One region of the Paenibacillus pedocola genome, then DNA from elsewhere that is predicted to be linked to it. Evidence: a T-box and tRNA genes for the amino acid it is inferred to sense, from the RefSeq annotation. Region 1 holds a T-box; the other holds one or more tRNA genes.
What was found. The T-box of region 1 lies ahead of pheS (phenylalanine--tRNA ligase subunit alpha). A T-box ahead of a tRNA ligase gene usually reads a tRNA of that ligase, here a tRNA-Phe.

Region 1 (12,153 bases):
TCCCGAGCATGGTCAGGAAAGCTCTTATTTTACTGCTGAGTATGCTCTTAAAGGCCATTTTCATGCTTTGATATAGCATCATGATCTGGCAATCCTCCGATCCTCGACGAGACTACCATCCTGAATGCGGATAATCCGTTTCGCTTGTTCAGCAATTTCAAGATCATGCGTGATCAGAATAATGGTATGTCCCTGTTCGTTCAGTTCCTTGATCATCTGCAGGACTTCTTTCCCGGTTTTGGAGTCAAGGGCGCCGGTAGGTTCATCGGCCAGCAGGATCGGAGGTGTGCCGGCAAGGGCCCGGGCTATGGCTACACGCTGCTGCTGGCCCCCCGACAGCTCCGCTGGACGGTGATCTATTCTTTCTTCGAGGCCGACTCTGATCAGTGCATTGCGGGCAATTTCTCTTCGTTCCCGGTGGGAAATCCCCCGGTAGATCAGGGGGAGCTCCACATTCTCTACCGCAGAAAGCTTTGGCAGCAGGTTGAAGTTCTGAAAGATGAATCCGATTTTTTCATTGCGGATCTGTGCCAGCTTGTTGTCGGACAATTTCCGGATTTCCTGACCGTCCAGATAATAGTCCCCTTCATTAGCAACATCAAGACATCCGAGCATGTTCATCAAGGTGGATTTACCGGAGCCGGAGGGACCGATAATGGCCACGAACTCCCCATACTCAATCGTAAAGCTAAGGCCTTTGAGAATGGTCATTGTCTCTCCGGCCATTACATAGCTGTGAATCATATTCTCAACTTGTATCAGCGGCTGAGGCTTGCTGCTCATTGGCGCCCACCGCCTGCGCCGCCACCGGAAGGCGGTCCGCCGGTAAAGCCGCCGCCGGTGCTGAAGCCGCCGGTGCTGAAGCCGCCCATACCGCCCATACCGCCCATTTGGTTCATCTGAGTCTGAGCGGAAGAGGAGGAGCCTGTGCTGATCACAGTCGGAATGACAACTTCATCACCTTCGGAAAGTCCGCTGACAATTTCGATATTGCTCTCATCATGAATACCGACAGTAACTTCTACTCTCTTCTGGCCGGATGCCGTGCTGGTGCCGCTACGGCCGCCGCTCTGGCCCCCTCCCGGGAACCCGCCGCCAGGCGCACCGCTCGGGAAGGAGCCGCCTCTGGCCTGGCCGCTGCGGCCTTGCCAGCCGCCGGTAGAACCGTCACCCGCAGCCTGTCCGGCTGCGGCATCACCGCTGGTGGCTTTACTGCCCGGAGCCTGCCCACTTGCGGCATCGCCGCTAGGGGCATCACCGCCCGGAGCCTGCCTGCCTGCGGCATCGCCGCTAGGGGCTTCACCGCCCGGAGCTTGCCCGCCTGCAGGAGCCTGAGCTGCTGCGTTATCTGTGCCAGTTGCACTGGTGTCTTCTGCGGTTGAAGGCACGTTAACGTAGTATTTTCCATTGATTTCAGAAACAGCTTCAATAGGTACGGTCAACACATCGTTTTTCTTTTCAATCGTGATGGCCACCTCTGCTGACATTCCGACCAGTACGCCTGTCGAATCATTCAGACCTACAGTAACATCAAAAAGGGAGACACCGTTGGAGGAGGTTCCTTCTTTGGCGATATCGATAACCTTACCTTCAAATTCCTGATCTTCAAGGGCGTCCAGCGTAATTGCAGCCGTCTGCTCAAGCTTGATATTCGGGATATCCAGCTCATCTACTTGGACAGTTACGCTCAGGTTCACATAATCGGTCATTGTAAACAGTTCAGAGCCATTTTGCGCCTGTTCGCCGTCAGTGATATTTACGGCTGTAATTGTACCGTCGATCGGGGCGGTTAACGGATCGGGAGGAAGCATATCCTCTTCAATCGCAGCAATGGAATCCTGTTGGTCAACTATATCGCTTTCCGCTTTTTCAATCGCTGTTTTTGCCGATGCCAGCTCATCTTCTGTAGCATTGTTCATAGCCAGGGTTTTGTAATTCTCCTGTTTATCTTCCAGGGTGGTCTTCAGATTAGCCAATGTTTTTTCGGCTTCTTTCATCTTGTCGCTTAAATCATTTGCCACAAAGGTAATCAGCACATCGCCTTTTTTGACGACATCTCCTTTGGCGACCATAACCTGATCGACTTCTCCGGCCTCTTTGGTACGGATACTTTCAGAATTAATAGCTGAGACGGAGCCTGAGCCCGAAACACTATTTAGAATATTGCCCTTTGCAACAATCGCTGTGTTCAGCGGAGCCGCACTAGCCTCCTTGCTGCTGTCCGGCCACAGCACATAAGTCAAGATACCTGCAACTGCCAAGACAACGATACTTGAAGCGATAATTACTGTTTTCTTCTTTTTCATTCCGATCCTCCATCTTGCTCAATATTAAATTGATATAACCTCAAAAGTTAAGATGCGCTGTCTGTTGCGGTATCGCTGCTGTCTGATTCTGTATCGGTATCTTTGTCATCTGTTGAGGCGGCCGGCTTAGTGACGGTAATGTAATAGATCTGACTGCCCAGCTCAATCCGCTGGCCCTGGAATTCATCGTAGAGCGTCAGGCTGTAACTTCCGCCGCCCAGGGTTTGGAACAGGGAGCTTGCGATCGTGGTTGAGTACTGGCCGTTACTTCCGACAACCAGGTCACTGCCAAGCGTCAGTGTTTTTTCATAGAATTGGCCAAAAGGATCAACGAAGCGCAGAACCAGCTTATGACCGTAAGTGCCGGTCTGATAAGTAGAATCCTGAGTCAGGCTATAATTAAAGGACAGTGTAAGATTGCTGCTGCCTGCGACCATGCTGCCCGCTGAGCTGTTAACCGCAAGGAAGTAAGGGAACATGGAAACCCCGCTTGCCAGATTGGTCTGAGCGGTTACCGTCTTGACATTCAGGGACAGGGCGTTCGTATTCACATATCCGGTTGCTGCCGTTCCGGCCGTAGTCAGCTTGCCGCCTGCCACTCCCTGTCCGATGTACAGCTGAAGAGCGGAGGTATCCACCGTGGATGGAATATTCGCCCAGAAGGTGACCAGTGTTTTGCCCGATGCGCCGGTCGGCAGTTCCGACTGGTTGACGGTGGCTTCAAAAGACTGTCCGTCCGCTGTTCTGAATGTTGCATACAGCCTGGTCAGATTCGTCTGGCGGGTTTCTGTGCTGTTCATTTCCACTTCACTGTATACGGTCTTGGAGCTGCTGCCGGTATACATGGTGGTTAGACGTTCCTGGATGCTTGCTTTTTTGCCGGTTGTCGTGATATTGATGGCTGAGCCTGCCGCAAGCGGGGGAAGGCTCGTTACAGCTCCGTCAGTTGTAGTTAAGGAAAGGAATTGTCCTGATGGTTCCTGCAGAATAATTTTCGTCTGGCTGTAATTCAGAGTGTACGGTACATGGGCCAGCACAGTGACCTGTGCACTTTCCCCCGGAGCAAGGATGGAGACGTCATTGTCGACTACTGCCTGTGAAGAGGAAGTAAGGTCGTTCAGATCCGCCTTCAAAATACCGGTCAGCTTAGGCAGGGTGATCGTTTTGGACGTGCTGTTTCGGATGCTGAGTTTAGCCTGAACCAAGTCCTCATCGCCCCAGGGCAGACGTTGCAGAGACTGCAGGGAGACGGCGAAAGTGCCGTAATTATTAGTTACGCTGCTCTCAGAAGCCACATGAGTATTACCCTCCAGCTTGTAAGGGATTTTGAAATAGGCTACCGGGAGAACGATTTTGCTGGAATCTTCATTGGCGGCTGGAGGAATGACCTGAAGCTGCAGGTTATCCTGGGCTAGCTCAAGCGGTATGCTGGTGCTGAGTTCAATCAGCTTCTCTTCGAGCGGCTTTAGTGTAAGGCTGTTAAAAGCTGTTGTAGTAATCGGGAAGGAATAACCCTCGGCAGATTTGACAGAAAGCTCGTAGGCCGGCAAGGTCACTGCCTTGCTGCCCGTGTTTTTTACCCGGAACTGATATGTCCAGATTCCATTCTCATTCTCGGCGTAGACTGCCGACGATTTCAGCTGCATGTCTACAATATTGCTGTCGATGGAGACCTTCTTGATAGCACCAGCGGCAACGGTAAAGTCAGCATTAACGGCTGCAGGAAGCGAATAGGAGGCTACCGGAAGCGAGAGCTTGAGGCCTTCGTCCAGTTTGGCAGTCTGCAAGGTCATCTTGGTAACGTTCATATAGGCAGGGATTTCAGTCATGAAATACAGCGTCTTTTTCTCCTGCGGCTGAATCTTATATTCTGAGCTGCTCTCATCCAGTGTCAGCGTAAATACCGAACCTCCGGAGGATTTGAGATACATGCTGTAGCCCGGATCGGTAAGCACCTTGGTACCCAGATTCGTCAGGCTGAGTCCTACTTTGGCATAGACCTTGCCGTTATATTTGTAAATTTGCAACGAATTTGCCTGGCTGGTCACGGGAACGCTGTTCAGTTCGATCTTTTTGCTCTCGCCCTGAAGCGCAGACAGTGAATAATTAGCTGGAACTGTGAAGGTCCCGATGCGTTGTTCATAGTTGGCGCTGCTAAAATTCCAGCCGTACATGCTGATTTTTAGCCCTTTTACCGTAGCGGCTTTTCCGATATTAGCGTAGTATGTAATACTCTTTGTTTCTTTACCGGCGATTTTTTTGACCGCGCTGTCTACGGAGACGGGGGTCCCCTTGATTACGCTCCCTCCGGATGTAACCACTTTGGAGAAATAATCGACCAGATTGGCACTGGTGCTTGAGGTATTGGTGTAAGTAAGGGTATAGGTTAGAATGTTTCCGCTGTCCTGGGCGAATACCCCGATATCGCTGAGCTTCACGCTGAGTGATGCCCCGAGATTCATGGAGCTGAGCTTGGCAAGCGTTGAGGTTTCCGTGGCGTAGGCCGCGGCTTTGGCAGCAGTTCCCCCCGATGCAGCCGCATAAGCCGCAGTTCCGGCATATCCCGGGATCTGACTTACGGCAAATGTGCTGAGAAGTAACAGAACATAAGCCTTACTTCGTTTGTGCATGAATTTCCCTCCCTGTTTAAAAACCTCTGCGATCCTAAATCCATCCGGAAAATAAGATAGCCAGGCCTTCCTAATAAGGAAAAATATCAAGCGCTGCTGAACGTTCGCTGAAAAAAAATCCATAAAACCAGGCTGAAACTTAAAGGAAGATTAAAAACAGATAAAATTAGCCTAAATTCTGATCCGCTTGTCAAACTGGCGTTTTTTGCTTATAATATTAAGACATATCTTCTGACACTAATGATGTAAGATATTGAGTTCCCATGATCCGAAATGCATTGATGGAGACGAGTACGCAGTGCCTGGCTTACAGGGAGGAGACGCCGGAGATTGAGAGCGTTTCTAAGAGAGCAGAGCTGCCGAAGTTCACTCCGGAGCAGTTCCCTGAATGTTACACTTAAGTAGGGGAAACCGGCCGCAGACCGTTATTTCTGTTAAAGTGAGACATGTCTTTACCGTACCGTAAGAGGGAATACCACTCTTAAGGGATCCGGTGCAGCCTGTCTAACAAGGGTGGTACCACGGTCTTTTCGTCCCTTACCGGGAGGAAAGGCCTTTTTTTGTTGTACACTACGAAGATTGAAGGGGGCAGTGCATGCCATGAAAGAAAAGCTGGAAGCATTGAAGGTTGAGGCCTTGGCTAAGCTGCAGGAGGTTACCGATCCGCAGGTTCTGAATGATTTACGCGTGAAATACCTGGGCAAAAAAGGCGAGCTGACTGAGGTTCTGCGTGGAATGGGAGGACTCAGCGCAGAGGAGCGCCCGGTGATCGGCCAGGTAGCGAATCTGGTGCGCAGCGCCATTGAAGAGATTATCAGCACGAAGCAGGAGGCCTTCCAGCAGCAGGAGACACTGGGCCGTCTGCAGGCGGAGAAAGTAGACGTTACTCTGCCGGGGCGCGGTTTGCCCCAGGGCGGAATTCATCCCTTAAACCGGGTTGTCCAGGAGATCGAAGATATCTTCATCGGTATGGGCTACAAGGTTGCTGAGGGACCTGAGGTTGAGACGGATTATTATAACTTTGAAGCACTCAATCTGCCGAAGGATCATCCGGCGCGCGACATGCAGGATTCCTTCTACTTAACAGATGATCTGCTAATGCGCACCCAAACCTCACCGGTGCAGGTCCGTACGATGCAGGCGATGAACGGGGAAGTTCCGGTCAAAATCATCTGTCCGGGCAAAGTGTACCGCCGCGATGATGACGATGCGACCCACTCTTTCCAGTTCCATCAGATTGAAGGCCTGGTCATCGGCAGCAATATCCGCATGAGTGACCTCAAAGGCACGCTGAACCAGTTCGTCAAAGAAATGTTCGGACCAAGCACGGGCATCCGTCTTCGTCCCAGCTTCTTCCCGTTCACAGAGCCGAGCGTTGAGGTGGATGTCAGCTGCTTCAAATGCGGCGGCGACGGCTGCCGTCTGTGCAAGCAGAGCGGCTGGCTGGAGATTCTCGGCGCAGGCATGGTGCATCCGAATGTACTGAGAATGGGCGGTTATGATCCGGAGAAATACAGCGGCTTTGCCTTCGGTATGGGCGTGGAGCGGATCGCGATGCTGAAGTACGGAATCGATGATATCCGTTATTTCTACACCAACGATATGGGCTTTGTGAAGCAGTTCAAGGGGATTTAGATTTTTGGCGGGTTAGCGGGCTGGTGTTGAAGGATTTCGGAAGGCACACGGAGTGCCAATTTAACTTTTATGATTTTTACTGTATAGGAATGACCGGAGGGGAATTTTGGAACTGTAGGAGCGCCAGCGTCCGCCTTTGTCTTCGGATTTCGATTGCTATATAGATTGAACTAGAAAATATACGATTAGGAAAAAGTGGCGGAGGAGAATTTTGGAACTGGAGGAGCGTTAGCGTCCGCCTTTGTCTTTCGGATTTCTACCGCTAATAGCGGTTCAAATCAAGAAATCTGAAGACAACAGCGGCCGGAAGTCCAAACATTCTCTGGAGTCACGGCTAATCCTAAAATAGAAAAGCTACTAGTTCAATCTATATAAGCGGTTCAAATCAGGAAATCTGAGGATAACAGCGATCGGAAGTCCAAACATTCCCTGCAGGGAAGGCTGATAGACAGAATTTAAAAGTGAAATTTGCACTGCAGAATTCCACATCCTTCGGGCAGCAAGCTAACCCGGCAGGTAGATAAATACATCTGAAACAAAAGGAAGTGAGCGGACATGAAAGTATCAACCGGATGGCTGACCGATTATATATCTCTAGAGGGAGTAACCGCTGAAGAGCTGGCGGACAAAATCACCACCGCAGGCATCGAGATCGATGGTGTCGAGCGCCGCAACAAAGGACTGTCCGGGATTGTAACCGGATATGTGAAATCGAAAGAAAAACACCCGGATGCCGACAAGCTGAACGTGTGTATCGTAGATGCCGGACAAGGCGAAGACCTGCAGATCGTCTGCGGAGCGAAGAACGTGGCTGCGGGCCAGAAGGTTCCCGTTGCCCTGGTTGGTGCGAAGCTGCCGGGTCTGGAGATCAAGAAAGCTAAGCTGCGCGGCGTCTTATCGCAGGGCATGATCTGTTCGGCCAAAGAGCTGGGTCTAAACGACAAGCTGCTGCCGAAAGAACTCCAGGAAGGTATTCTCGTATTGCCTGAGAACACAGAGGTAGGCCAGGATATCACGAAGGTGCTGGGACTGAATGATGAGATCCTGGAGTTTGACCTGACACCTAACCGTTCCGACTGTCTCAGCATGATCGGTGCGGCTTATGAAGTCAGTGCGATTCTGGGACGCGACCTCAATCTGCCTGACCCGGCTGCGGAACTGGTAGAGGCCGGCGGTACCGCTGCAGACTCGATTTCGGTAAAGATTGAAGATGAAGCCTTCTGCAGCCATTATGCAGTGCGCTATATCTCGGGAGTCAAGCCTGCTCCGTCACCGCTCTGGATTCAGAACCGTCTGATGGCCGCAGGTGTGCGTCCGATCAACAATATCGTGGATATCACAAATTATGTAATGCTTGAATACGGCCAGCCGCTGCATGCGTTTGACGGTGATCAAGTGGAAGGCGGCGTGCTGGGTGTGCGCTTTGCCCGTGAAGGCGAAGTGCTGACTACACTTGACGGCCAGGAGCGCAAGCTGGAGCCGCAAATGCTTGTCATTGCTGACGGCGGGAAGGCTGTGGCCTTGGCGGGAGTTATGGGCGGACTCGCCACAGAAGTAACGGGAGAAACCGTCAATATCGTACTCGAATCGGCCAAATTTGATGGCGGCACCGTCCGCAAGACATCACGCCAGCTGGGTCTGCGTTCTGAAGCTTCGCTGCGGTTCGAGAAGCAGGTGGATCCGAAGGCAGTGATTCCGGCACTCAACCGTGCCGCTGCCCTGATTGCCCGCTATGCCGGCGGTTCCGTACATGAAGGTATTGTGCAGGCAGGCAGCGATGCTGTTCCGGATAAGATTCTGACTTTGTCGCTTGAGAAGCTGAATAATTACCTCGGTACGGAGCTGTCGCTTCTGGAGGTGAAAACCTTGTTCGGACGCCTCCGCTTCAAATGCGGGGATGTGGCTCAAGGCGTTGTAGAGGTGCAGGTACCATCCCGTCGCGGAGATATCAGCTACGATGTGGACCTGATTGAAGAGATCGCCCGCCTGTACGGGTACGACAACATTCCGACAACATTGATTGAAGGAGTTACGACACCGGGTGCACTGACCAGAAAACAATCCGTGCGCCGTGAACTGCGCCGGATGCTCGCACTTGGCGGCTATCAGGAAGTGATGGGCTATTCCTTCATTCAGCCGGAGCAGAGCAAGCTGTTCCCTGCGTTCTCGGAAGGCAGCCTGCCTGTGAAGCTGGCTATGCCGATGAGCGAAGAACGCAGTGTGCTGCGCACCAGCCTGCTGCCGCAGCTGCTGGATATTGCCCTGTATAATACGAACCGCCGGCAGAGTGATCTGGCCCTGTTCGAGATCGGTAATGTATTCTTCACCGATGAAGAGCAGCTTACCCGCCAGCCCCGGGAGCTTCCGGTACTCGGACTGCTGCTGAGCGGAAGCCGGACCGCCAAGCAGTGGAACATGACTGCGGAGCCTGTGGATTTCTTCGACCTCAAAGGCGCACTGGAAAGTGTATTTGCCTACCTGGGACTAACCGGACGTGTGGTCTATGAAGGTGATGCGCCGCAAGACTATCACCCGGGCCGTTCCGCTTCCATCTATCTGCTGGAAGAAGATGGCCGTACACGAATCGGGACGATGGGCCAGCTTCATCCGGAGCTTCAGCGCAAGCTAGATCTGGAGGATACTTACGTAGCTGAGCTGCTGCTGCAGCCGCTGTATGACAGTGCCCGGATCAGCCTGCAGTACAGTGAACTGCAGCGCTTCCCTGGAATGGAACGGGACATCGCTGTTGTCGTAGATTCTGCGGTTCCTGCGGGGAATCTGTTGACTTCGATCCGTGAAAACGGGGGAACGCTGCTGCAGAATGTGCAGGTATTCGACGTCTATACCGGCGGTAAGATGGAAAGCGGGAAGAAAAGCGTGGCCATCTCGCTGCTGTACCGCCATACGGAACATACACTGACCGATGAAGAAGTTTCAGAAGTGCATGAAAAGGTAGTTGCTGCACTTCAGCAAACTTTTGGTGCAGAATTAAGAAAGTAGCAGGAATTGTGCAAAGCCGCAGCGAATCCATTTAGAAACCGAGATTCGCTGCGGCTTTCCTTTTGGGGAAAAGTGCGGGGTTTCCGGTTGAATCGATGGAATGATGTCGTTTGTTTTGCCAAATGTTCAGGAATCACGCTACAATAGAAGCAGAGCAAACAGCTTAGAATCCGCACACATACAAAGGAGGGCACAACTGTGGCTATGGACCGGACCCGTGTCGCCGTGGAGATATATGGAACTTCCTATAAATTAGTCGGAAGCAGCACTGAATATATGAAGCAAGTTGCCCGTTATGTGGACGAGCATATGCATGCCATTTCAAAATCTCATTCCAGACTGGATACACCGCGGATTGCGGTGCTTGCAGCCGTACATATGGCGGAGCAGGCGATTCAGGTTCAGGATTTTAAGAACGAGTTAAATATGCTGACCGGCGAGCGCACAGAATTGCGCGTGGAGGTATCACGCCTGCTTGAAGTGCAGCGTGAGCGGCAGGAAGAATATGAACGGCTAAGCGAATCAGCCAAAGCAGAAGCTGCACGGCTGCTGGCTCAGGCCGAAGAGGAACGCAAGCGTCATTTGGACATCCAGGAGCAGGAGCGCAAAGCTCACGCCGCCCAGCTGCAGGAATCGGAGCAGGCAGCTGCTGCTGCGCGGGAGAAGCTCGCTGAAGAGCTGCAGGCCCGCGAGGCAGAACTGCAGGCACTCCGGGCTGCCTATGAGCAGGAGCAGGCTTCAGGCCGTGAAAGCCACAGGCAGGAGCTGGCAGCGCTTGAAGCTGCCCGTCTGCAGCAGCTGGAGGAACTGAAGGCTGCGCATGCGCAGGAGGTGGAGAATCTCCGCGAATCGCTGCTCCGGGAGAAAACGGAAACGTTATCTCAGCTTGAGCAGGAACTGGCGCAGACCCGGGAAGCTCTCGGAAACGAAGTGGTGGAGGTTCGGACCTCCCTCAGCCAGGAGCTTGCAGAGACGAAGGCTGCGCTTGATAAAGAGTTAAGCGCAGAACGGGAAGCGCTGCAGAAGGAGCAGGCTAAGACCAAGGAGCTCCGGCAGTCCCAGGGCACGCAGGAGCACCGGCATAAGCAGCAGCTCCAGGATCTGGAGAAGCAGCTTGCCGAGCTGCGCGGCGGTACAGGGCAGCTGCAGTCGCGGCTGCGTGCGGCCGAAGCTGGCCTTAAGGGTGAGCGCGATGCCCGGCTGACGCTTCTGTCGCAGTATGAAGCGGTGCTGGGCCGTGAGGAGCAGCTTACAGAGGAACTGCGTGCTGCTGGCGAGCAGGGGACGCTTTTGAATGAGCAGCTGGAAGAACTCCGCCAGCGTTACGATGAGGCACAGAGCGATGCCGCCGGCCTTAGAGATGCACTGCAGGAATCATCTGAACGGCTGAGCCTCACCGGGGAAGAGCTGAACGCTGCTAATGAGCTGAGTGAGCTGCTGAGCGGCGAGCTGGAAGAGCTGCGTCAGCGCTACGAGATTACCCTGAGCGAGACAGCCGAACTCCGCAGGCTGGTGCAGGACAAGGAAGCGCTGATCAGCCAGCTACAAGGCGAGCTGCAGACGGCTACCGAACTGGGAACGCTGCTCCAGGAAGAGCTGGAGGAGCTGCGTCAACGTCTGGAGCAGTCCCAGGCGGAAGCTTCCGCGCTGCGCGGAGGACTTGAAGAAGCGAGATCCGGTTTGAGCCGGGTGCAAGATGAGCTTACCCGCAAGGAAGATGAAGCCCGGAACTGGCAGGAGCTTGCGGACAAGCATATGGAAGATATCAGCGAACTGGAAATGAATCTGCTGGAAGCAGAAGAGAAATCTTCTTCGCTGCAGCGCGAGATCGAAGCCCTGCGCGGGCAGGCAGATGGCATGGTGCAGCAGCTGGACCGCGAAGCTTCCTTGCGTGCAGAAGCTGAGCTGGAATGCACTGCGCAGCGTGAAGAGTCGGCGGAGGCCCGGAAGGAGCTGGCTGCCCTGCGCGGCCGGTACGAGGACTTGATCGCACAATACGATGAGCTTCTGCAGGAGAGTGAACAGCTGCAGGAACGATACGGACTGCTGGAGGCTGAAGGCGAGGAGGCGGCGCGGCGTCTTGAAGAGCTGTACGAAGCTGCCCGTGAAGCCGCGGCTACAGCGGAAGAGCAACGGGAAGCGATCCGGGAAGCACGCGAGGTCGAGGCATCCTGGAAGCACCGGTACGACGAGCTGCAGCGGCGAGAGGCCCAGTGGAACGAGACGGAGGCTGCTCTGCGCGAGGAGATTGAGATCTGGCAGCAGGAAGCCGGAGAAGCAGAGGCGCAGGCTGAGTCTGCAAACCGGGCGCATAGTGAAGTGCAGCAGCAGCTTGGCGAGATCGGAGAAAACTACGAGCTGGCTCAAGGCCAGCTGCGTCTGATACAAGCCCAATTCGAGCTGCGCCAGGGTGAGCTGGATAAGCTTGCTCATGAACATCGTAATCTTCAGGCGGAATATGCCAAGCTGCAGAGTGAATATAATGAATGGATTCAACTGATCGAACAGGATAGTTGAATGGCGGATGCTGTACAGAAACGGGTGCTTCCCTCTAGGGGGGCATCCGTTTTTGATGCAAGGAC
Region 2 (12,153 bases), 1.9 Mb from region 1:
GAACGAACCGGCTGCCACATCCTTATGCACTACTGAGCCTGCGGCCACAACTGCCCAGTCTCCTATTGTTACACCGGGAAGAATTGTCGTATTGGCCCCGATCAACACATTTTCACCGATAATGACCTCACCGAGACGGTATTCTTTAATGAGGTATTCATGAGCGAGAATAGTTGTATTGTAGCCGATCACAGAATTTTCACCGACCGTTATCAATTCCGGAAAAAAAACATCGACCATCGCCATCAGCCCAAAGGCCGTATGCTTGCCCACCTTCATGCCGAGCAACCTGCGGTAAATCCAGTTCTTGAGCGGCAGGATCGGACAATAGCGGGCAATCTGGATAAAAATAAAATTGCGCACGCCCTTCCAGGGACTAACCGTACGATAAATGTACCAGAGCGAATTATGCCCCTCCACCGGATAACGGGTTACTTTTCTCACGATTCATTCGTCCCTTGCTCCACAATAGTCAATAAATCGGTCATGTCATGAATGATGTATTCCGGATCATATTTGCGCAGCGTTTCTTCCCCTTTAAGTGACCAGGAGACTGCCGCCACACGTACACCGGCTGCTTTGGCGGATTGAATATCAACCACGCTGTCACCAACCATAAGGGTTTTGCGCGGATCAACATCCAAGTTGCGGATAGCGGTTAGCACAGGCTCCGCATGAGGCTTCGGATGAACAACATCGGTCACGGTGACAATGGTCTCCATATACTTCAGCAGATCGAACCTCTCCAGCGTCTTAAGCGTTGTGGGACGAATCTTTGTAGTGACAATCCCCAGCTTAATCCCGCGCCGCGACAGCTCATCCATCGTTTCATTCACCCGCGGAAAAGAATCAACCATTTCATCATGATGCGCATTATTATATGCACGGTAAGACCGCTCAAGGACGCTGACATCCTCCAGAATACCTGAGAATGCGCTCAGCTGCTGCTGGAGTGTTGTGCCCATATGAGGAATAATCTGCTCCCGGGTCAGCGGAGGCAGATTATTCTCCTTCAAGGCATGCATGAACGAGCCTATGATCAGCTCGTTCGTATTTACAATTGTTCCATCCAAATCAAAAAGAACACATTCAATCATTTCAATATTACTCCTTTGGTTCTCCATTCTCCGCCTTCTCCTCTTTAGGCTGTACCGCCTGTGGAGTACTCTGCGGAGTATTAACAGCATGATCCGGCACAACCGAGTCGGCGGCAGCAGCTTTAGTGCTGACAATTGGATCAGAGTAATGTGCGCTGGACTGGCCAGTCACCCTGCGTACGACAATCAGCACAATCGCCACAAGGATAATTAGCAGCGCCAGAAGCTGGGAAATTCGGATATTGCCATAGGCGGGATCAAGATAACCCTGCTCAAAGCCCATCCACTTCATCGGACTCCACAGTCCGTTTATGAGCGATGCTACACCACTGCTTCCGTTGAAGCCCAGACTGTCCGTACGCAGCGCTTCAATGAAGAAACGCCCGATGGAATACCAGATGAAATAAGACAGGAAGATTTCACCCGCACGCACAAAATTCTGGCGGCGCAGCACCATCAGCAGCAGAATGCCAAGCAGGCTCCAGAGTGATTCGTACAGGAATGTCGGATGATGAAAGGCATCCCCTATGTACATTTGATTGACAATAAAGTCGGGCAAGTGCAGTTTGTCGCGCAGGAACGATTCCTCCACAACACCACCGTAGGCTTCCTGATTAATAAAGTTGCCCCAGCGGCCGATCATTTGTCCTGCGAGCAGGCCAGGTGCACAAATATCCACGATACGCCAGAACGGGTATCCTTTATAACGGAAGTAGATAATCCCGCAAATAATCGCGCCAATTAATGCGCCATAAATGGCAATTCCGCCATTCCAAATTTTAAAGACATCAATAAAGTTATCCTTATAATCTTCCCACTTAAAAGCTACAAAATATATCCGGGCGCCAATGATAGCAGAGGGCACTCCAAGCAGCAGGAGATCCATAAAGAATTCCTGTGGAATATTAAATCGCTTTCCTTCCTGGATGGCGAGAAATAATCCTGCGAGTGCCCCGACACCTAGGATCAGCCCATACCAGTGCACTGGCAGCGATCCAATGGAGAATACAATGGGATTAATCGCTAAAGAAAAAAACATAGTCTCACGCTCCTAGTCCAGATCATCCATATCTTCAGAGATGGTAGCTGTAAGTTTATTAGTAAACTGTAGAGCTGCGTTAAAGCCCATTTGCTTCAGGCGGTAGTTCATTGCCGCAACTTCAATAATAACAGCAAGGTTTCGGCCCGGACGAACGGGAATCGTTACAAGAGGAACATCTGTATCGATAATCCGGGTGGTTTCCTCATCAAGACCCAGCCGGTCGTATTGTTTGTCCTGCTGCCATGCTTCGAGACGTACAACAAGCGTAATACGCTTATGGTTACGGATGGCTCCTGCGCCAAAGAGCGTCATTACATTAATAATCCCTACCCCGCGGATTTCCAGCAGGTGGCGGATCAATTCCGGTGCTGTACCATGAAGCTGATTGTCGGAGGTCTGGCGAATCTCCACGGCATCATCGGCGATCAGGCGGTGTCCGCGCTTAACGAGCTCAAGGGCTGTTTCGCTCTTACCAATCCCGCTGCTGCCTGTAATCAGCATCCCCACACCGTATACATCACAGAGCACTCCATGAATCGTGGCTGTAGGAGCGAGTCTGCCTTCAAGGAAGCTGGTTAATCTACTGGAAAAAATGGTTGTAGCCATCGAGCTGCGCAGTACCGGAAGTCCCTTCTCGTTGCTGATATCAATCAGCTCCTGCGGCACCTCCAAAGCTCTAGTAATCACAATACACGGGGTATTATCATTACAAATCCCGCGGATCCGGCTTTTACGCTCTTCCTCAGGAAGCATAGAAAAGAACGCCAACTCTGTCTTACCGAGCAGCTGCACACGTTCTTCGGGATAATATTCGAAATAACCGGCCATTTCCAGCCCGGGACGATTCAGGTCATCTACTGTAATTGGTCTTTTTAGACCTTCATGCCCGGAAACCACTTCTAATTGAAAATGCTGTACCAATTCAGATACTTTTACCTTCTTAGCCATGTATGTTCTTCCTTTCGTCACCTGCGGTTTAGTCCGCCTTCCCGCGTCTGGTCAGCAACTCTTCCCTATCCCATCCGTAGGTAATTCTCCTGCTATCTTAATTGATAACGTCTATGAATGCAATCTTAATACCTGTTAGTCCGTGGCATCGGGAAGATGTAAGCAAACAAAAAAGCCGCCCTTTCAGGCGGCTTCTCTAAACGGGAAAGCTGTATATCTTATCCCAGCAAAATGTTCAGTTCAGACTCTTTATCAAAGAGGTGAATTTTGTTCATGTCGATAGCCAATTTAGGCTTGCTGCCTTCACGGGTAGTGGAACGTCCATCTACACGGGCAATTACAGTGCTTGCGCCAAGGCCGCTCAAGTAGAGGAGCATTTCATGACCAAGGTTTTCTGTAACATCAACCAGCGAAGTGAAGATTGTGTTCGGGGAAGCTTCTAGGAATACTGGCTCTTCATGGATATCTTCTGGACGAACGCCCATGATCACATCTTTACCGATATATCCTTTGCTGCGCAGCAGTGTTGCTTTGCCGCCTGGAACTTCAACATCAAGGTTCTCAGCGCGGAAACGTACAGAACCGTTCACCTCGGACAAAGTACCATTGATAAAGTTCATTGTAGGGGAACCGATAAATCCGGCTACGAACAGGTTCGTAGGCTCATTGTACAGTTCTTCAGGGGAAGCAGCCTGTTGAATGATACCGTCATACATAACTACGATACGGTCACCCATCGTCATAGCTTCTGTCTGGTCATGCGTTACATAGATACAAGTGGTTTCAAGGCGTTTAACCAGTTTAGTGATTTCTGCGCGCATTTGACCACGAAGTTTAGCATCCAAGTTGGAAAGAGGCTCATCCATCAGGAAGACTTGTGGATCGCGGACGATCGCACGGCCCAAAGCGACACGTTGACGTTGACCACCGGACAGAGCCTTAGGTTTACGTTCCAGCAAGTGCTCGATATCGAGGATCTTAGCTGCTTCGCGCACTTTCTTGTCGATTTCTTCTTTCTTCACTTTACGCAGTTTCAAACCGAATGCCATGTTTTGGTACACGCTCATGTGCGGGTACAGGGCGTAGGATTGGAATACCATCGCGATATCGCGGTCTTTAGGAGCAACGTCATTGACTACACGATCGCCAATGTACATTTTACCTTCGGAGATTTCTTCCAAGCCTGCGATCATACGCAGTGTTGTGGATTTACCGCAACCGGAAGGTCCAACCAATACGAGAAATTCCTTATCTTTAATATCAAGATTGATATCCATTACTGTTGCTTTATCTGAACCCGGGTATTTTTTGAAAATATGCTCTAAACGTACGCCTGCCATTGTATTTCCCCCTCGAGTTTATTATTAGAATAAAAAATAAATCGCTTTCTTGTACGTTTATCTTACCCCAGACGTGCCCTGCTGGCTATTTGTAACGTTCACAAAAAACCTATTTTCTTTTCGTCACTTTATACAATAACATTGCTAATTTCACAATCGCCGCATCGCCAAAGCTCCGCACATCGGCCCCGGTCTCCTGTTTGATCTTATCCAGCCGGTACAGCAATGTATTACGGTGGATGTAGAGCTTCTTCGCCGTCTCACTCACATTACAGTCCATTTCGAAAAAAGTCTCCAGTGTAAGCAGCATTTCTTTATCGGCCAATACAGAAGAATAGTCGCCGATCTGTCCCAGCAGCTGTCTGCGCCGTTCATCTGGAATACTGTTTATCAGACGCTCCATATGCAGCTCCCATGGAAGGTGGATATACTCGCCAACCTGAAAAATCCGTCCGAGTACAATCGTCTCCCGCAGCAATGCGACCGAACCGGTCAAACCTTTTACGGGAATGATGGCAGGTGCCACAGCCAGATGAAATACACCGACCCACTCGCTGGCGATCAGTTCGTGCAGCCCCATACTGGTCTGAGCCAGGAGGTCATCTTCACTTTCTTCCTCATCTTCCTTATCATCCCCGCCGGTGAGCAGTTCCTTACGGGCTAAAATTAACCATTCTTTCTCCTGCAGGGGGATAAGTAAAATATCATTCTCGAAATAATTGCGCAACAGCTTCATCAGCGACCGGTAGGTCAGCTGCGGATTATGCACATTCTCACTGACCAGCAGAAAGGGGACCATATCTCCGAATAGGCGGCCCTTAAGCGTCATATCATCAGGAATTTCAGCATCATTCTTCTCTTGCTCCAGCTGTGAGTTAAGCCAGCCGCTTAGCTGCCGGGCTTCGACCTCACCCTCTTCTTTTAGTCCGGTAGCCTTAAGGGCAATGGCATAATTACGCGCCGCATAATTAACCAATTGCAGTTCCAGACCCGTAAGACCCTCCATCTCCACCCATACCGCAGTGATCCGGCCTTCATTCTCATATAAAGGAACCCATAGATAACCATCGTGCGTAACAGGCTGCTCCTGCTCTTCCGTACCCACGCCAAATAGGGAAGCTGAATGCTGCCGTCCGAGCTGTTTGATTCCGGCTCTCTTTCCGGTGAGCTGCTCCAATTTTTGACGCAATGCCTCACTATCCATCGTCACCATTCTCCACCACTTTTGCTCTTTTCGCCTATTTTATCATATTCTGCAACATTATGCGGCCAGGCCTATCTGAATGATAAGTGAACTTGACCCTCCACTGGAAAATCAGCGTTTCTCCGTACTCAAAGCTGCGGACTTGGATAATGGCAATACAATGGGATTTATCTTTTTCAGTGCCTTATGCATCCAGATCCCAGCTATCGCCCCTTCACCCATAGCCACTGTGGCTTGCTCCGCATGAACGGCAACGTCGCCGGCTACCCACAAATGCTCCACATTCGTCATTAAGGAACGTCTATTTACCTCAATATGCCTGTTTTTATGCAGCGTGACCCCCAGCTGGGCGGCAAGCTCGGAATGCACCGCATTTCTCCCAAAGGCAATAAACCCGCGCTCTGCCGCAAGGTGAGTGCCATCCTGTAAAGCAACTCCTTTAATCATCCCGTCATTCTCTTGTACTATGTGGGTAGCTGCTTGTTCAATATAGATAATTCCCTCTGCCTGGAGGCGTGTGAGATTCTCCTCAGACACGGGTTCATGTTCATGATTAATGTAGGTCAGATCTCCCGTACGTTCCCGCAAAATAAAAGCCATATGCGCGCCAGCATCACCAGAACCCAGCAGCACCGTCTGACGGTCCTGAATCTCAAAGCCGTCACAGTCAGGACAGACATACACAGATTTGCCAAGTGTCGGTACAAGTCCCGGCAGTTCCGGAAAGCGATCCATTACCCCTGTAGCCAGCAGCAAGGTTTTGCTTTCGTATTGGCGGCCTCGCTCTCCGGTTAAGAGGAAGAGCTGTTCATACTTATCCGCTTTAACGACTTTGTCTGAGATGAATTCCACACCAGCCACTTCAGCCTGCCGTCGGCCTCTTGCACGTATTTCGTCACCCGATACTCCATCCGGCCAGCCCAGGATATTATGATAGGTCCGGCAAAGATGAGATCTCCCGCCTCCTGCATCAATTACCAGCACCCGATGTGCAGAGTACCGTCCTAATTGAATCGCCGCCTGAAGCCCGGCAAATCCGCCGCCAACAATAATTGCATCATATATCATAGAAATCACTCATTTCTGCTCAGCATTATAAACTTATAATTAAACGAAGCAAGAAATTTTAAACTTGAAGACTATAAAAAGGCTGAATTGAGTTCTGAAAACACAAAAAAGCCACCATCCGAAGATGATGACTTTCTGTTTGGAATGAGCCATGAAGGACTCGAACCTTCGACACCCTGATTAAAAGTCAGGTGCTCTACCAACTGAGCTAATGGCTCATAAAACTGGTGGAGGCTGATGGATTCGAACCACCGAACACGTACGTGAGCAGATTTACAGTCTGATGCGTTTGGCCACTTCGCTAAGCCTCCGTAATATGGTGGCGCGGGAGGGAATCGAACCCCCGACACAAGGATTTTCAGTCCTTTGCTCTACCGACTGAGCTACCGAGCCAAAAACAAGCCTTAAAACATAAAATGGCGGAACCGACGGGATTCGAACCCGCGATCTCCTGCGTGACAGGCAGGCATGTTAGGCCAACTACACCACGGTTCCGCATTTGTAAAAATAATGGTGCCGGCGAGAGGACTTGAACCCCCAACCTACTGATTACAAGTCAGTTGCTCTACCAATTGAGCTACACCGGCACAGTGTGAAAATATTCTTAAAGTGAAAATGGTGGAGGCTGAGGGGTTCGAACCCCCGACCCTCTGCTTGTAAGGCAGATGCTCTCCCAGCTGAGCTAAGCCTCCGGGAAATATGGTAGCGGCAGAGGGGATCGAACCCCCGACCTCACGGGTATGAACCGTACGCTCTAGCCAGCTGAGCTACGCCGCCACAATAATTAGGTTTTGGATTTATAATGGCGGAGAGAGAGGGATTCGAACCCTCGCACCGCTTACGCAGTCTAACCCCTTAGCAGAGGGTCCCCTTATAGCCACTTGGGTATCTCTCCAAACGATATGGTGCCATGTAAATCCATTCAGGAACCTTAATTCCTGAAAACTGAATCCGAAACAAATCTGCGTTCTTCGAAATTTGGATAAGCCCTCGACCGATTAGTATTGGTCAGCTCCATGCATTACTGCACTTCCACCTCCAACCTATCTACCTCGTCGTCTTCAAGGGGTCTTACTAATTGGGAAATCTCATCTTGAGGGGGGCTTCACGCTTAGATGCTTTCAGCGCTTATCCCGTCCGTACGTAGCTACCCAGCCATGCTTCTGGCGAAACAACTGGTGCACCAGCGGTACGTCCATCCCGGTCCTCTCGTACTAAGGACAGCTCCTCTCAAATTTCCTGCGCCCACGACAGATAGGGACCGAACTGTCTCACGACGTTCTGAACCCAGCTCGCGTACCGCTTTAATGGGCGAACAGCCCAACCCTTGGGACCTACTTCAGCCCCAGGATGCGATGAGCCGACATCGAGGTGCCAAACCTCCCCGTCGATGTGGACTCTTGGGGGAGATAAGCCTGTTATCCCCAGGGTAGCTTTTATCCGTTGAGCGATGGCCCTTCCATGCGGTACCACCGGATCACTAAGTCCGACTTTCGTCCCTGCTCGACTTGTAGGTCTCGCAGTCAAGCTCCCTTATGCCTTTGCACTCTTCGAATGATTTCCAACCATTCTGAGGGAACCTTTGAACGCCTCCGTTACTCTTTAGGAGGCGACCGCCCCAGTCAAACTGCCCGCCTGACACGGTCCCCGTACCCGCTTAGGGTACCAGGTTAGAACCTAGATACGATCAGGGTGGTATCCCAACGGCGCCTCCGCAGAAGCTTGCGCTCCTGCCTCTACGGCTCCCACCTATCCTGTACAGATCGTACCCAAATTCAATATCAAGCTGCAGTAAAGCTCCATGGGGTCTTTCCGTCTTGTCGCGGGTAACCTGCATCTTCACAGGTATTAAAATTTCACCGGATCTCTCGTTGAGACAGCGCCCAAGTCGTTACGCCATTCGTGCGGGTCAGAATTTACCTGACAAGGAATTTCGCTACCTTAGGACCGTTATAGTTACGGCCGCCGTTTACTGGGGCTTCGGTTCATAGCTTCGGGTTGCCCCTAACCACTCCCCTTAACCTTCCAGCACCGGGCAGGCGTCAGCCCGTATACTTCGCCTTGCGGCTTCGCACAGACCTGTGTTTTTGCTAAACAGTCGCTTGGGCCTTTTCACTGCGGCCCCCTCGGGCTATTCACCCTACCGAGGCACCCCTTCTCCCGAAGTTACGGGGTCATTTTGCCGAGTTCCTTAACGAGAGTTCTTCCGCGCGCCTTAGAATTCTCTTCTCGCCTACCTGTGTCGGTTTGCGGTACGGGCACCTTCTCCTGGCTAGAGGCTTTTCTTGGCAGTGTGAGATCATGACCTTCGCTACTATAATTTTCGCTCCCCATCACAGCCCAGCCTTACGATGTGCGGATTTGCCTACACACCAGCCTCACTGCTTAGACGGACATCCATCAGTCCGCGTCACTACCCTCCTGCGTCACCCCATCGCTCATAGCGGATTACGGTGGTACAGTAATTTCAAACTGTTGTCCTTCGACTACGCCTTTCGGCCTCGCCTTAGGTCCCGACTTACCCTGAGCGGACGAGCCTTCCTCAGGAAACCTTGGGCTTTCGGCGGATCAGATTCTCACTGATCTTTTCGTTACTCATACCGGCATTCTCACTTGTATGCTGTCCAGCGCTCCTTACGGTACACCTTCAACCCACATACAACGCTCCCCTACCCCAGATACATACGTATCTAGCCATAGCTTCGGTGGTGTGTTTAGCCCCGTTACATTTTCGGCGCAGAGTCACTCGACCAGTGAGCTATTACGCACTCTTTCAATGGTGGCTGCTTCTAAGCCAACATCCTGGTTGTCTGTGCAACTCCACATCCTTTCCCACTTAACACACACTTGGGGACCTTAGCTGATGGTCTGGGCTGTTTCCCTTTTGACAATGGATCTTAGCACTCACTGTCTGACTCCCGGCAAGAAGTAAATGGCATTCGGAGTTTGACTGAGCTTGGTAACCCTTGCGGGCCCCGCACCCAATCAGTGCTCTACCTCCACCACTCCATTCACCGAGGCTAGCCCTAAAGCTATTTCGGGGAGAACCAGCTATCTCCGAGTTCGATTGGAATTTCTCCGCTACCCCCACCTCATCCCCGTATTTTTCAACATACGTGGGTTCGGGCCTCCAGTGCGTGTTACCGCACCTTCACCCTGGACAGGGGTAGATCACACGGTTTCGGGTCTACGTCCACATACTAAATCGCCCTATTCAGACTCGCTTTCGCTGCGGCTCCGGCTTCTCACCTTAACCTTGCATGTTAAACGTAACTCGCCGGTTCATTCTACAAAAGGCACGCCATCACCCCTAAAACGGGCTCTGACTTTTTGTAAGCACACGGTTTCAGGTTCTATTTCACTCCCCTTCCGGGGTGCTTTTCACCTTTCCCTCACGGTACTGTTTCACTATCGGTCGCCAGGTAGTATTTAGCCTTAGCAGATGGTCCTGCTGGATTCATACGGGGTTTCACGTACCCCGCACTACTCGGGATCCGTCTCGGAGAGAATACAGTTTAGGTTACAGGGCTTTTACCTCTATCGCGGGCCTTTCCAGACCTCTTCACCTATCATATTCCTTTGTAACTCCATGTGAGACGTCCCACAACCCCAAGGGGCAAGCCCCTTGGTTTAGGCTGTTCCGCGTTCGCTCGCCGCTACTGACGGAATCACTATTGTTTTCTCTTCCTCAGGGTACTTAGATGTTTCAGTTCCCCTGGTCTGCCTCTACACACCCTATGTATTCAGGTGTGAGTAACTGCGAATTACCACAGCTGGGTTTCCCCATTCGGACACCCCCGGATCAAAGCTTGCTTACAGCTCCCCGAGGCAGTTTCGTTGTTCGCCACGTCCTTCGTCGGCTCCTGGCGCCTAGGCATCCTCCGTGTGCTCTTATTAGCTTAACCAATGCGTTTTCCCAAAGGAAACCGCCAGCATCGCTATAATTGAAACTTGTTTACACAAGTTCAGCTTAAAGGAATATTCTAAAACGCAAATTCGTTTCGGTATCCAGTTTTCAAGGATCAAGGTAATGCAAGTAATGAAGTTATTGGTGGAGCCAAGCGGGATCGAACCGCTGACCTCCTGCTTGCAAGGCAGGCGCTCTCCCAGCTGAGCTATGGCCCCATAAAAGGTATGAAGTTATAATTGTTATATGGTGGGCCTTGGTGGACTCGAACCACCGACCTCACCCTTATCAGAGGTGCGCTCTAACCAACTGAGCTAAAAGCCCATATAACATATATAACATTTGAACCAACCAATGGAATGGTTGTCCGCTTGGCAGCGTCCTACTCTCCCAGGACCCTTCGGTCCAAGTACCATCGGCGCTGGAGGACTTAACGGTCGTGTTCGGGATGGGTACGTGTGGAACCCCTCCGCTATCGCCACCAAACGCATACGAAAGAGACTTGCTCTTTCAAAACTGAACACGAGTGAGTGTTTGAATCTTTTTGGAAGTTATACTTCCGATTTGAATGTCACCGTTGCAGGTGACGATTCTCCATAGAAAGGAGGTGATCCAGCCGCACCTTCCGATACGGCTACCTTGTTACGACTTCACCCCAATCATCTACCCCACCTTCGGCGGCTGGCTCCCTTGCGGGTTACCCCACCGACTTCGGGTGTTGTAAACTCTCGTGGTGTGACGGGCGGTGTGTACAAGACCCGGGAACGTATTCACCGCGGCATGCTGATCCGCGATTACTAGCAATTCCGACTTCATGCAGGCGAGTTGCAGCCTGCAATCCGAACTGAGACCGGCTTTGCTGGGATTGGCTCCACCTCGCGGCTTCGCTTCCCGTTGTACCGGCCATTGTAGTACGTGTGTAGCCCAGGTCATAAGGGGCATGATGATTTGACGTCATCCCCACCTTCCTCCGGTTTGTCACCGGCAGTCACTCTAGAGTGCCCAGCACTACCTGCTGGCAACTAAAGTCAAGGGTTGCGCTCGTTGCGGGACTTAACCCAACATCTCACGACACGAGCTGACGACAACCATGCACCACCTGTCTCCTCTGTCCCGAAGGCCGCCTCTATCTCTAGAGGATTCAGAGGGATGTCAAGACCTGGTAAGGTTCTTCGCGTTGCTTCGAATTAAACCACATACTCCACTGCTTGTGCGGGTCCCCGTCAATTCCTTTGAGTTTCAGTCTTGCGACCGTACTCCCCAGGCGGAGTGCTTACTGTGTTAACTTCGGCACCAAGGGTATCGAAACCCCTAACACCTAGCACTCATCGTTTACGGCGTGGACTACCAGGGTATCTAATCCTGTTTGCTCCCCACGCTTTCGCGCCTCAGCGTCAGTTACAGCCCAGAAAGTCGCCTTCGCCACTGGTGTTCCTCCACATATCTACGCATTTCACCGCTACACGTGGAATTCCACTTTCCTCTTCTGTACTCAAGCCATCCAGTTTCCAGTGCGACCCCAGGTTGAGCCCAAGGTTTAAACACCA

Region 2: it encodes a tRNA-Phe, which carries the amino acid that the T-box ahead of pheS (phenylalanine--tRNA ligase subunit alpha) is inferred to sense. The anticodon was not compared.

Annotation. Positions count from the first base shown of each region.
Region 1 is NZ_CP134223.1:2,022,168-2,034,320, forward strand. It holds gene QU597_RS08630 (ABC transporter permease) at 1-82, opposite strand, end outside; gene QU597_RS08635 (ABC transporter ATP-binding protein) at 79-783, opposite strand; gene QU597_RS08640 (efflux RND transporter periplasmic adaptor subunit) at 780-2,306, opposite strand; gene QU597_RS08645 (hypothetical protein) at 2,354-4,936, opposite strand; T-box leader at 5,206-5,477, shown strand; gene pheS (phenylalanine--tRNA ligase subunit alpha) at 5,537-6,571, shown strand; gene pheT (phenylalanine--tRNA ligase subunit beta) at 7,127-9,571, shown strand; gene QU597_RS08660 (hypothetical protein) at 9,776-12,088, shown strand.
Region 2 is NZ_CP134223.1:131,934-144,086, reverse strand. It holds gene QU597_RS00730 (acyltransferase) at 1-444, opposite strand, end outside; gene ppaX (pyrophosphatase PpaX) at 441-1,097, opposite strand; gene lgt (prolipoprotein diacylglyceryl transferase) at 1,105-2,136, opposite strand; gene hprK (HPr(Ser) kinase/phosphatase) at 2,149-3,087, opposite strand; gene QU597_RS00710 (ABC transporter ATP-binding protein) at 3,306-4,427, opposite strand; gene QU597_RS00705 (PucR family transcriptional regulator) at 4,537-5,631, opposite strand; gene QU597_RS00700 (NAD(P)/FAD-dependent oxidoreductase) at 5,743-6,699, opposite strand; tRNA gene QU597_RS00695 (tRNA-Lys) at 6,845-6,917, opposite strand; tRNA gene QU597_RS00690 (tRNA-Tyr) at 6,925-7,010, opposite strand; tRNA gene QU597_RS00685 (tRNA-Phe) at 7,017-7,092, opposite strand; tRNA gene QU597_RS00680 (tRNA-Asp) at 7,117-7,194, opposite strand; tRNA gene QU597_RS00675 (tRNA-Thr) at 7,211-7,286, opposite strand; tRNA gene QU597_RS00670 (tRNA-Val) at 7,316-7,391, opposite strand; tRNA gene QU597_RS00665 (tRNA-Met) at 7,400-7,476, opposite strand; tRNA gene QU597_RS00660 (tRNA-Ser) at 7,503-7,594, opposite strand; rRNA gene QU597_RS00655 (23S ribosomal RNA) at 7,678-10,604, opposite strand; tRNA gene QU597_RS00650 (tRNA-Ala) at 10,749-10,824, opposite strand; tRNA gene QU597_RS00645 (tRNA-Ile) at 10,854-10,930, opposite strand; rRNA gene rrf (5S ribosomal RNA) at 10,976-11,092, opposite strand; rRNA gene QU597_RS00635 (16S ribosomal RNA) at 11,207-12,153, opposite strand, start outside.